DNA from 2 places in the Peribacillus sp. FSL E2-0218 genome. Region 2 is predicted to be linked to the other one. Evidence: riboswitches for the same ligand, from Rfam matches in the RefSeq annotation. Region 2 holds a riboswitch; the other holds the start of a gene.

Region 1 (4,430 bases), 2.5 Mb from region 2:
GAGGATGAATATATCCTTTTTCAACTCACTTTGCGCTTCCAATAGCGAAACCAGCTCTTCATATAGATGCATCGCAATCAAGCCTCGGTCCTGACGATTCGTATGTAGGAATTCCTTTACGAAATATTGGATCTTAGGGCTTCGCTGTATCGGATAAAAACGTCTTTCATTGTGGACAATATGGGATATGGTTTGAATGAGCAAATTTAACCTGCCCCAGAAGACAGGGGTGATATTTTGATATTTCCAGCCATTCAGATAGGTTGGAAAAGGATTATCGAACAAATATCCGGCTAATGTCTCCTCGCCATGTTCACTAATTTCATAGGCATCCGGTTTATCCGTTGGATCAATCAGGCCATCGTTAAGGAATTGTTCTATGTTTTGATTTAACAGCTGACGGGTAAATACAGGCATCGTCCCAAATATATTCGTTAATCCGAATAAATGGGCATCCTGAATCGTTTGTGACGACTTCTTCCCCTGCAGCATATGGTATATAGCATAAATGGAACGCTCGCCTTGAAATTTTTTTATCGCATATAGAATGATTGCCTGTAGATAATTATTCATGGGACTCACATCCTTATTTCATCGATCCGTAAACCCTATTGTAACAAAAAACAGCAAAAGTCGCCGTTTTTATTGCTTAATATAAGGAAGAAATTGTGACTATATGACGAAACAAGGCAAGAGTAAAATGAAATATTAGAATGTTTTCCATTGACATTCCGCTCTATGATAGTTATTCTCAATACAATTTCTATTGAAAAGTTTGGCATTGGGTCTTACAATAAGAAAGAGATAATAATCTGGATAAAAAGATTATCAGTTGTTAAACAACTTAGGAGGGGTTATATTCATGGCTAAATTTACGATTGTGGATAAGGAAACATGCATTGCATGCGGGGCTTGCGGAGCGGCAGCGCCGGATATATATGATTATGATGACGAAGGGATTGCTTTTGTTACCCTTGACGATAACGAGGGAATCGTGGAAATCCCGGATGTACTTATAGATGACATGATGGACGCATTCGAAGGATGTCCAACCGATTCCATTAAAGTTGCCGACGAGGCCTTTGACGGAGACGCACTGAAATTCGAATAAAGGTACAAGCCATTTTCAGACGAGAATGGCTTTTTTTATTTGCACCGCTTCCCCTTTTGGGAAAGCAAAAAAAAAAACGGATATCTCTGTGGTTTCAGTTTGTAGACAAAAGGGGTTCGGAATTTAAAAATTCCGAGCCCCTTTTGAAATTCCCTTTGAATTTTCTCCTATAGTTAAAAGATTGGGGCTCTACGAGCCCACTATGTTAGGCCATTTTTGGACCTTGTCATGTCCAATTGGTCATCTTCTTTACATTCATGGCAGCGAAAGTAAGCATCGCCTGCATGGACAATTTTTCAAGTCCCCTTAAAGTAGTCCAACGCATACCATGCTTTTCTTTTGCATCTGCGAATACACGATCAATCGTTTCACGCAAGGAAGGAATACCGAAGGTATATTGAATGAAAGTCAGTTTCAATAATATAACGGGATTAATACTTGGGCGTCCTACCTCTGAATACATATCTTTCACCAAGTCATAAATGAAAGTGAAGTCCAATGCAGCCTCAATTTTATGAACCAACTGGTTCGGTCGCACCAGTTGATCTAACGTAATCATCAAGTTGATCTCGCAGAATAGAATCATTTTTAGAAAGCAACCTCATCACCTCAAGTTTTAATCCTTCTATTTTAGTACAAATTTAGTACAAAAATGACTCTAGGCAAAAGTGTTCTAACTAAAAGGTAAAACAAAGTTGGTTGGAACGGAAGGTGCGAGACTCCTGCGGGAAGTGCGAGTCACGGGAGACACCGGAGGCTGAAAGCCGAGGAGGCTCCCGGACCGCCCGCGGAAAGCGAGTGCCTGGAGAGGAAACCAACGGCCACATTGTATAACTCATAAAAATAGACAAACTCGATTCTTATCGAGTTTGTCTATTGTCTACAGTCTGAAACCGGATATCTCTATCCGTTTTTTTTATCGTCAATGCCCTTAAGCATTTTTATATATGGTTTGCTTATTGATCCATGTCTGCAATTTAATGAACAGCAACATGAATACAGAGGTGATAAGTAAGCCCTTGATCACATTGAAAGGCAGGATTGCAGCCGTTACGAGCTTCCTTGATTCCGTTGCCGACATGGCATCCCATCCCATAAAGAAGGTGTACGCCGGTAAAAAAACGAAATAGTTCAGGACACTCATGACTACCGCCATGGAAATGGTGCCCGCAAGCAATGCGAACGTCATTCCTTTTTTCGAATTGAGTTTCTTGAACACATAGTAAGTGGGCAAAACGAATAGGATGCCTGCTAAAAAGTTAGCGATGTGCCCTATTGGTACAACTGTCAGCGTGCCTGTCATGATTAAATCCAAGAGGTTTTTAATGAATTCAACCAATATTCCAGCGACCGGGCCAAAAATCAAGGCAGCCATCAATGCGGGAATATCACTAAAATCAACATTTAGAAATGACGGGAATCCCGGAAATGGGAAATTCAAAAGCATCAATAAATATGAAATGCTCCCCATCATGGCCAGTGTGACCGTTTTTTTCACTTTGTTCTTTTTCATAGTTCTCTCTCCTTCTTTTCCGATCTACCTGAAAAAGAGGTTTGGGTTCCATCAACATGCTGATGTGCAATAAAAAACCCTCTAATTCCGATTGAATTAAAGGGATTAATTAAAGGTTACATCAAACAAACGTTCAGCAAATGATTGTTGAAACGCAATCAGGAACCTCCATCTTCTCCCATCCAGACTATACTGTCGGCTTTGGAATTGCACCAAATCCTGCCCCGAAAGGCTCGCGGGCTTAGAAGAAGCTTTTTCTTCATCACCGCCGGTGGGGAATTGCACCCCGCCCCGAAGATAGACCTATAAAATTTTTTGTTTCCTTCCGTTACCGAAAGGATTAAGTGGCTTTACATCGGTATTTTATGCGTATGGGGGATTTTATGTGTTTTTCAACAATCCCTTGAGAACTCGTTTTTCCTGCCAAGTTTCCCTACCCATAGCCTACCGTTTTAATTCCACCTAATTTACTTGAGTTTAACATGTAATTGAAAAAATGCAAGAAATAAATTCCTGATTTCATCCGCTTTTTCATTCAATTCAACCCAATTTACTTAATTTGCAACCCACGTTTATTACTTTAAACGGGAATTGGCTAAGGGCCCATATACCTGCCTTCATCCTCACTTAATCTCCTTGAATTTCTTTGGTTCCAGCAAAAGTTCTTTCGAACCAATTTCGCAGTGGGGAGTTGCCTTTGCAATTCGTTGATTTCCATTGCAAGCATTCTCTTTAGCGGGGCATTCAAACTTAATGGATGCAATTCTTTTTGCTTATATAGTTTTCTATGTTAAAACCGATGATATGGCGTACGCGTACGCAAGCTGCCAACCTAAGAGCTAACACAATTAATGATCCCAAATTGACATCCTCCATCGTTAAATTGTAAAATTAACTGAAATTTAAGATAATTATCCACTAGGAAGGTGTGTAGTCATGTATCGAATTTTAGTAGCAGATGCTATCCAACAAGAAGGACTCGGTCCGCTATCAGGGGCATCCAATATTTTTCTCATTCAAAAGACGGTAGAGGAAGCAGCAAACGAACTTGAACAGATTGATGCTATCCTTGTAAGAAGCGCAACGCAGGTCTCGGTAGATTTAATGAACAGGATGCCTCATTTAAAAATCATCGCCCGCGCAGGTGTAGGCGTCGATAACATTGACATCCCCGCTGCAACGAAGCGCGGAATCTTAGTGGTTAATGCGCCTGACGGCAATACCATTTCTACAGCTGAACATACTTTTGCCATGATGGCTTCACTTATGCGCCACATCCCTCAGGCAAACGCCTCACTGAAGGATGGGGAGTGGAAGCGTTCTTCCTACACAGGTACGGAACTCCGCGGCAAAACATTGGGCATTGTTGGATTTGGACGTATTGGAGGCGAAATTGCCAAGCGCGCTAAAGTGTTTGGCATGGATGTCATTGTATATGATCCATTCCTGACCGCTGATCGTGCCAAGAAAATGTCCGTAACATCCTTGCCCTTGAATGAATTGCTTCCTAAAGCAGATATCATTACTGTACATACTCCACTAACCGCTGAAACGAGGGGGTTAATCAATAAAGAAAAATTGAACACTTGTAAAAAAGGCGTTTATGTATTGAATTGTGCCCGCGGCGGAATTCTCGACGAAGATGATTTATACGAAATGATCGTTAAAGGTCATGTAGCCGGCGCTGCGCTGGATGTTTTCGTCGAAGAGCCCCCGCTTGGCCATAAACTGCTCGAACTTGATCGTGTCATTGCCACGCCTCATCTGGGTGCATCCACGAAGGAAGCCCAATTGAATGTGGCCGTA
Region 2 (4,430 bases):
GCAAACGACCTGCATTTATGTGGAAACCCCGATAAATCCGACGATGAAAATGATTGATTTACAGATGGTGGTGAGAGTTGCGAAGGAGTGCAATGTGACAGTAGTTGTCGATAATACCTTTTCCACCCCCTACTTACAGAGACCGCTTGAATATGGCTGTGACATCGTCCTTCACAGCGCAACGAAATATCTATGCGGACATGGGGACGTCGTTGCCGGGCTTGTCGTAGGCAGCAAAGACTTCATGAATCACGTAGCGGGAACGACACGAAAAGATATTGGCGGGATCATTTCCCCATTCGATGCCTGGTTACTATTGCGGGGATTGAAGACTTTGCCTGTGAGGATGGATCGGCACTCTGCCAATGCAATGGAAATCTTCCGCGAGCTGAAGAAGCATCCAAAGGTGAAACGGGTCTACTATCCAGGGGATGAAACGCATGAGGACCATTATATTATGGAAAAGCAGATGAAACATGGGGGAGGTCTTATTTCTTTTGAATTGCAGGGTACAAAAGAGGATGCCCAGGGATTTCTCAATAAACTGCAATTAATCAAAATTGCCGTCAGCCTAGGGGATGCCGAAACCTTGATCCAGCATCCCGCTACCATGACGCACTCGGCCGTCCCTGAAGATTCGCGCCGGCAAATGGGCATCAACGATCAGCTCATCCGATTATCGGTTGGACTGGAAGCTTGGCAAGACATCTGGGATGATCTGCAACAAGCCTTTTGAGGCACTTGTATCTATTTATATATTCCTTCGATTCCTGATGAAGATGGTCACGGATATGACCAAGATGACAGCGGCAAGGATATAGGAAATGGTCGTAATGACTGGGTAGTTGGCATCATTGCGGACCCCGATGCCGATGAACGCCCAAACGAATACGAGCGGATAGCCCCAATCCCGGTTTTTGCTTGAAAAGGCAAAAGCTAGGATTGTTGCTACAATCAGCATAGTGATCGTCCAGGTGACCTTTGAAATCCCAAAACCGTCCCATTCAATATAAGTGAGGTAATAAGAAATATCAGCTATGGTCGCAACGCTTACCCAACCTGAATAAATGGAAAATGGAAATAGGTCGAAGCCAGTGTGCGCAACCTTTTTAATACGTGTATAAATGACCAAAAGCGTAGTTAAAAGCGCAAGGATGATGAAAACGGATAACAAAAAGTGTTCGTAATGCCAAGCCAAGAGCCAGGCCCCATTCAGCACACAGCTTAAAGCGAACCACGGGAATGATGCCTTGGCAGCAGGACTGTTCCTGTGCTCACCTGCAAACTGCCTGAATACCCAGATGGCGAGTAGAAGGTAAATGAACCCCCATATGGAAAATACATAACCGGCAGGGGTGAAAAGTACATCCAGTTTATCGGAGACCTCTCCGGATGTTTGGCCGTTGAATGGCAGAAAATTGGCCAAAAAATTCATGGTGACGACGAATAAATAAAAAATCAAGTTAAAGATGACAATAAGCATGGGATTCCTCCTTGAATGTAGTGTGGCTTCTATATCTTATTCCACCATTTTTGCTTGAATAACCTTTTTGGAGCACATCGAACGTTTTTCGAAAAGCCTTAACGGTTCAATTGACAAGGGAGGCCGTTTCTGTAACAAATGAACCATTTCCAATCAGATATTTTACATCCGTACTTTAAGGTGATAAACTGTTGAAAGATTCATATTATTAGTCCTTCGGGGTCGGGTGAAAATCCCAACCGGCGGTGATGAAGCAATTCTAAGCCCGCGAGCCTGATAAAGGCAGGATTTGGTGAGATTCCAAAGCCGACAGTACAGTCTGGATGGGAGAAGGACGTGTGGAACCCAAGTGTATACGTACGCCTAATTTTCGGAAAATGAAAAAATTAGGTTTCTTAGGTATACAATTTTTTCACTCATTTCTCCTGCTAACTCCTTAGGCTTTCTAAGGGGTTTTTTATATTTCATAAAAGGGGGAAAAGCATGTTTACTGGAATCATTGAGGACATCGGGACCGTTCATTCCTTGAAAAAAGGCAAAAGCAGTATGGAGTTGACGATACGTTCCGAGAAAATCCTTGAAGATGTTCATCTGGGGGATAGTATATCAGTCAACGGCGTCTGCTTGACGGTAACTTCTTTCACGAAAAGTTTATTTGCCGTGGACGTAATGCCAGAAACGGTCAAGGCTTCCACGATCCGGACGTTAAAAGTGGGTTCACCCGTGAACCTCGAGCGTGCCATGAGTGCGGGGGGACGGTTTGGTGGACATTTCGTTTCAGGTCATATCGACGGTACCGGAACAATCATAAAAAAAGAACGAAAAGAAAATGCCGTATATTATGTCATCCAATTGGAAGAAGGGCTAAGTGCCTTTTGCATACCAAAAGGATCGATTGCCATCGATGGAACGAGCCTGACGATATTTGGGATTGAGAGCAACCTTTTAACAGTTTCCTTGATCCCCTTGACACATATGGACACCATATTGGGGCAGAAAGCGGCTGGAGATATCGTTAACATCGAAAACGACATGATTGGGAAATATATTGTACATCAAATGAAAAAAGGCGACTCAAAACCAGGACTGAATCTAGAGTTTTTAGCTAAGCACGGATTCTAAGACAAGGGCGGTGTAATGGATGTTCCATACGATTGAAGAAGCAATTGAAGAGTTGAAGGCTGGCAAGGTAGTAATTGTATCAGATAATGAAGATCGGGAAAATGAAGGCGATTTTGTTGTACTTGCTGAAAAGGCGACACCCGATGCGATCAATTTCATGGCGACTCATGGACGAGGTTTGATCTGTACAACCATAACTGGAGAACTGGCGGAAAAGCTGGATTTGCATCCTATGGTCGGGGAAAATACCGACCAGCATGGAACGGCTTTTACGGTAAGTGTCGATCATAAAAATACGACTACAGGAATCAGTGCCTTTGAAAGGTCCTTGACCATTCTGGAGCTTCTTAAAGAAGATTCGGTTGCTGGGGATTTTCATAGGCCTGGCCACACTTTTCCGATAGTCGCTAAAGAAGGCGGCGTACTTAAGCGGGCAGGGCACACGGAGGCTTCTGTGGATCTGGCCAAGTTATGCGGTGCCAAACCAGCTGGGGTCATCTGTGAAATCATGAATGAAGATGGATCGATGGCACGGGTGTCCGATTTAGAAGTCATCGCCGATAAATTCAACTTGAAATTCATAACGATTGCTGATCTGATTCAGTACCTTCAACAAGCCGAAACAAGCGGAAAACAGGAACGGGAACTGAACGTTCAAAATTCGTAAGGTTTAAAGCATGAACAAAAAATCAAACGTTTTATAAAATAGGAGGAATTGGAATATGGGGAACATCATTGAAGCACAATTAATCGGATCAGGTTTGAAAGTGGGAATCGTTGTAGGGAGGTTTAATGAATTTATCACAAGCAAGCTTTTGGGCGGGGCGTTGGACGGCCTTAAGCGTCATGGCGTTGATGAAAATGATGTGGATATCGCTTGGGTTCCTGGTGCTTTCGAGCTGCCGTTAATCGCGAAGAAACTTGTGAATACAGGAAAATATGATGCAGTAATCGGTCTTGGGACGGTTATCAGGGGTGCGACCTCACATTATGATTATGTATGCAATGAAGCAGCTAAAGGAATGGCAGCCGTATCCTTGGACACGGGGGTACCGGTTATCTTCGGTCTGTTGACGACCGAAAGTATCGAGCAAGCCATTGAGCGTGCAGGAACTAAATCTGGCAACAAAGGCTATGAAGCGGCCGTAAGTGCCATTGAAATGGCTAACCTTGGAAAGCTGATAGAGCAATAATTTTCATTCAGGAAAGCCGCAGGGAGGAATATCCCTGCGGCTTTCCTATGTTCATTTCCAGGATTGGGTCAGCTTCGCTCGCGGGCAACCTCTTCCAGGACGCTGCGTTCTTAAGCGCCCTGCTGACATCCGCTGAACATTAATCCTGATGATAAAATGCTCTTGGCCTAATCGTTGGTCGTAATTTCTATGACAAAAGGAAGCAAAGAGGGATACTTTTTTTTCGTTTAAAGGGAATTTACCGCGAAAGGAAAAAGGATATTAAATAACGGGCAAAAGCACGAGGTAATCAAAGCATGATAAAATAGGCAAGATGATTATGCTACAATTGTAAAGATTGCAATTGAAATTCATTTCTTTAGGGAAAAGTAAATTTATTAGTTATTAGGAGGGGTTTGTGTGTACCATCTCTTTACACATAATGATTTAGATGGAGTCGGCTGCGGCATTGTGGCTAAGCTGGCATTCGGAGAAGAAGTAGTGGTTAGTTATAACTCGATCGGCCGGCTTAACCAGAACGTAGGAGCATTTCTGGAGCAGGCAAAAATCGAGGATACATTGATCGTTACCGATCTTTCGGTTGATGAAGATAACGAAAAGATGATTTCGCAGTTTGTTGAAGATGGAGGCAA

The links. Region 2 has a riboswitch for FMN ahead of ribE (riboflavin synthase). Riboswitches for the same ligand answer to the same signal wherever they lie in the genome.
Region 1: another riboswitch for FMN. It lies ahead of MHI53_RS15120 (ECF transporter S component); the one in region 2 lies ahead of ribE (riboflavin synthase).

The regions. Positions count from the first base shown of each region.
Region 1 covers NZ_CP150304.1:3,148,875-3,153,304, forward strand. The annotation lists gene MHI53_RS15100 (helix-turn-helix domain-containing protein) at 1-573, opposite strand, end outside; gene MHI53_RS15105 (ferredoxin) at 863-1,111, shown strand; partial or broken gene MHI53_RS15110 (transposase) at 1,338-1,484, opposite strand; partial or broken gene MHI53_RS15115 (transposase) at 1,473-1,710, opposite strand; gene MHI53_RS15120 (ECF transporter S component) at 2,043-2,624, opposite strand; FMN riboswitch at 2,791-2,927, opposite strand; gene serA (phosphoglycerate dehydrogenase) at 3,561-4,430, shown strand, end outside.
Region 2 covers NZ_CP150304.1:606,203-610,632, forward strand. The annotation lists gene megL (methionine gamma-lyase) at 1-736, shown strand, start outside; gene MHI53_RS02880 (tryptophan-rich sensory protein) at 752-1,483, opposite strand; FMN riboswitch at 1,692-1,822, shown strand; gene ribE (riboflavin synthase) at 1,967-2,605, shown strand; partial or broken gene ribB (3,4-dihydroxy-2-butanone-4-phosphate synthase) at 2,625-3,260, shown strand; gene ribE (6,7-dimethyl-8-ribityllumazine synthase) at 3,328-3,798, shown strand; gene MHI53_RS02900 (hypothetical protein) at 4,198-4,430, shown strand, end outside.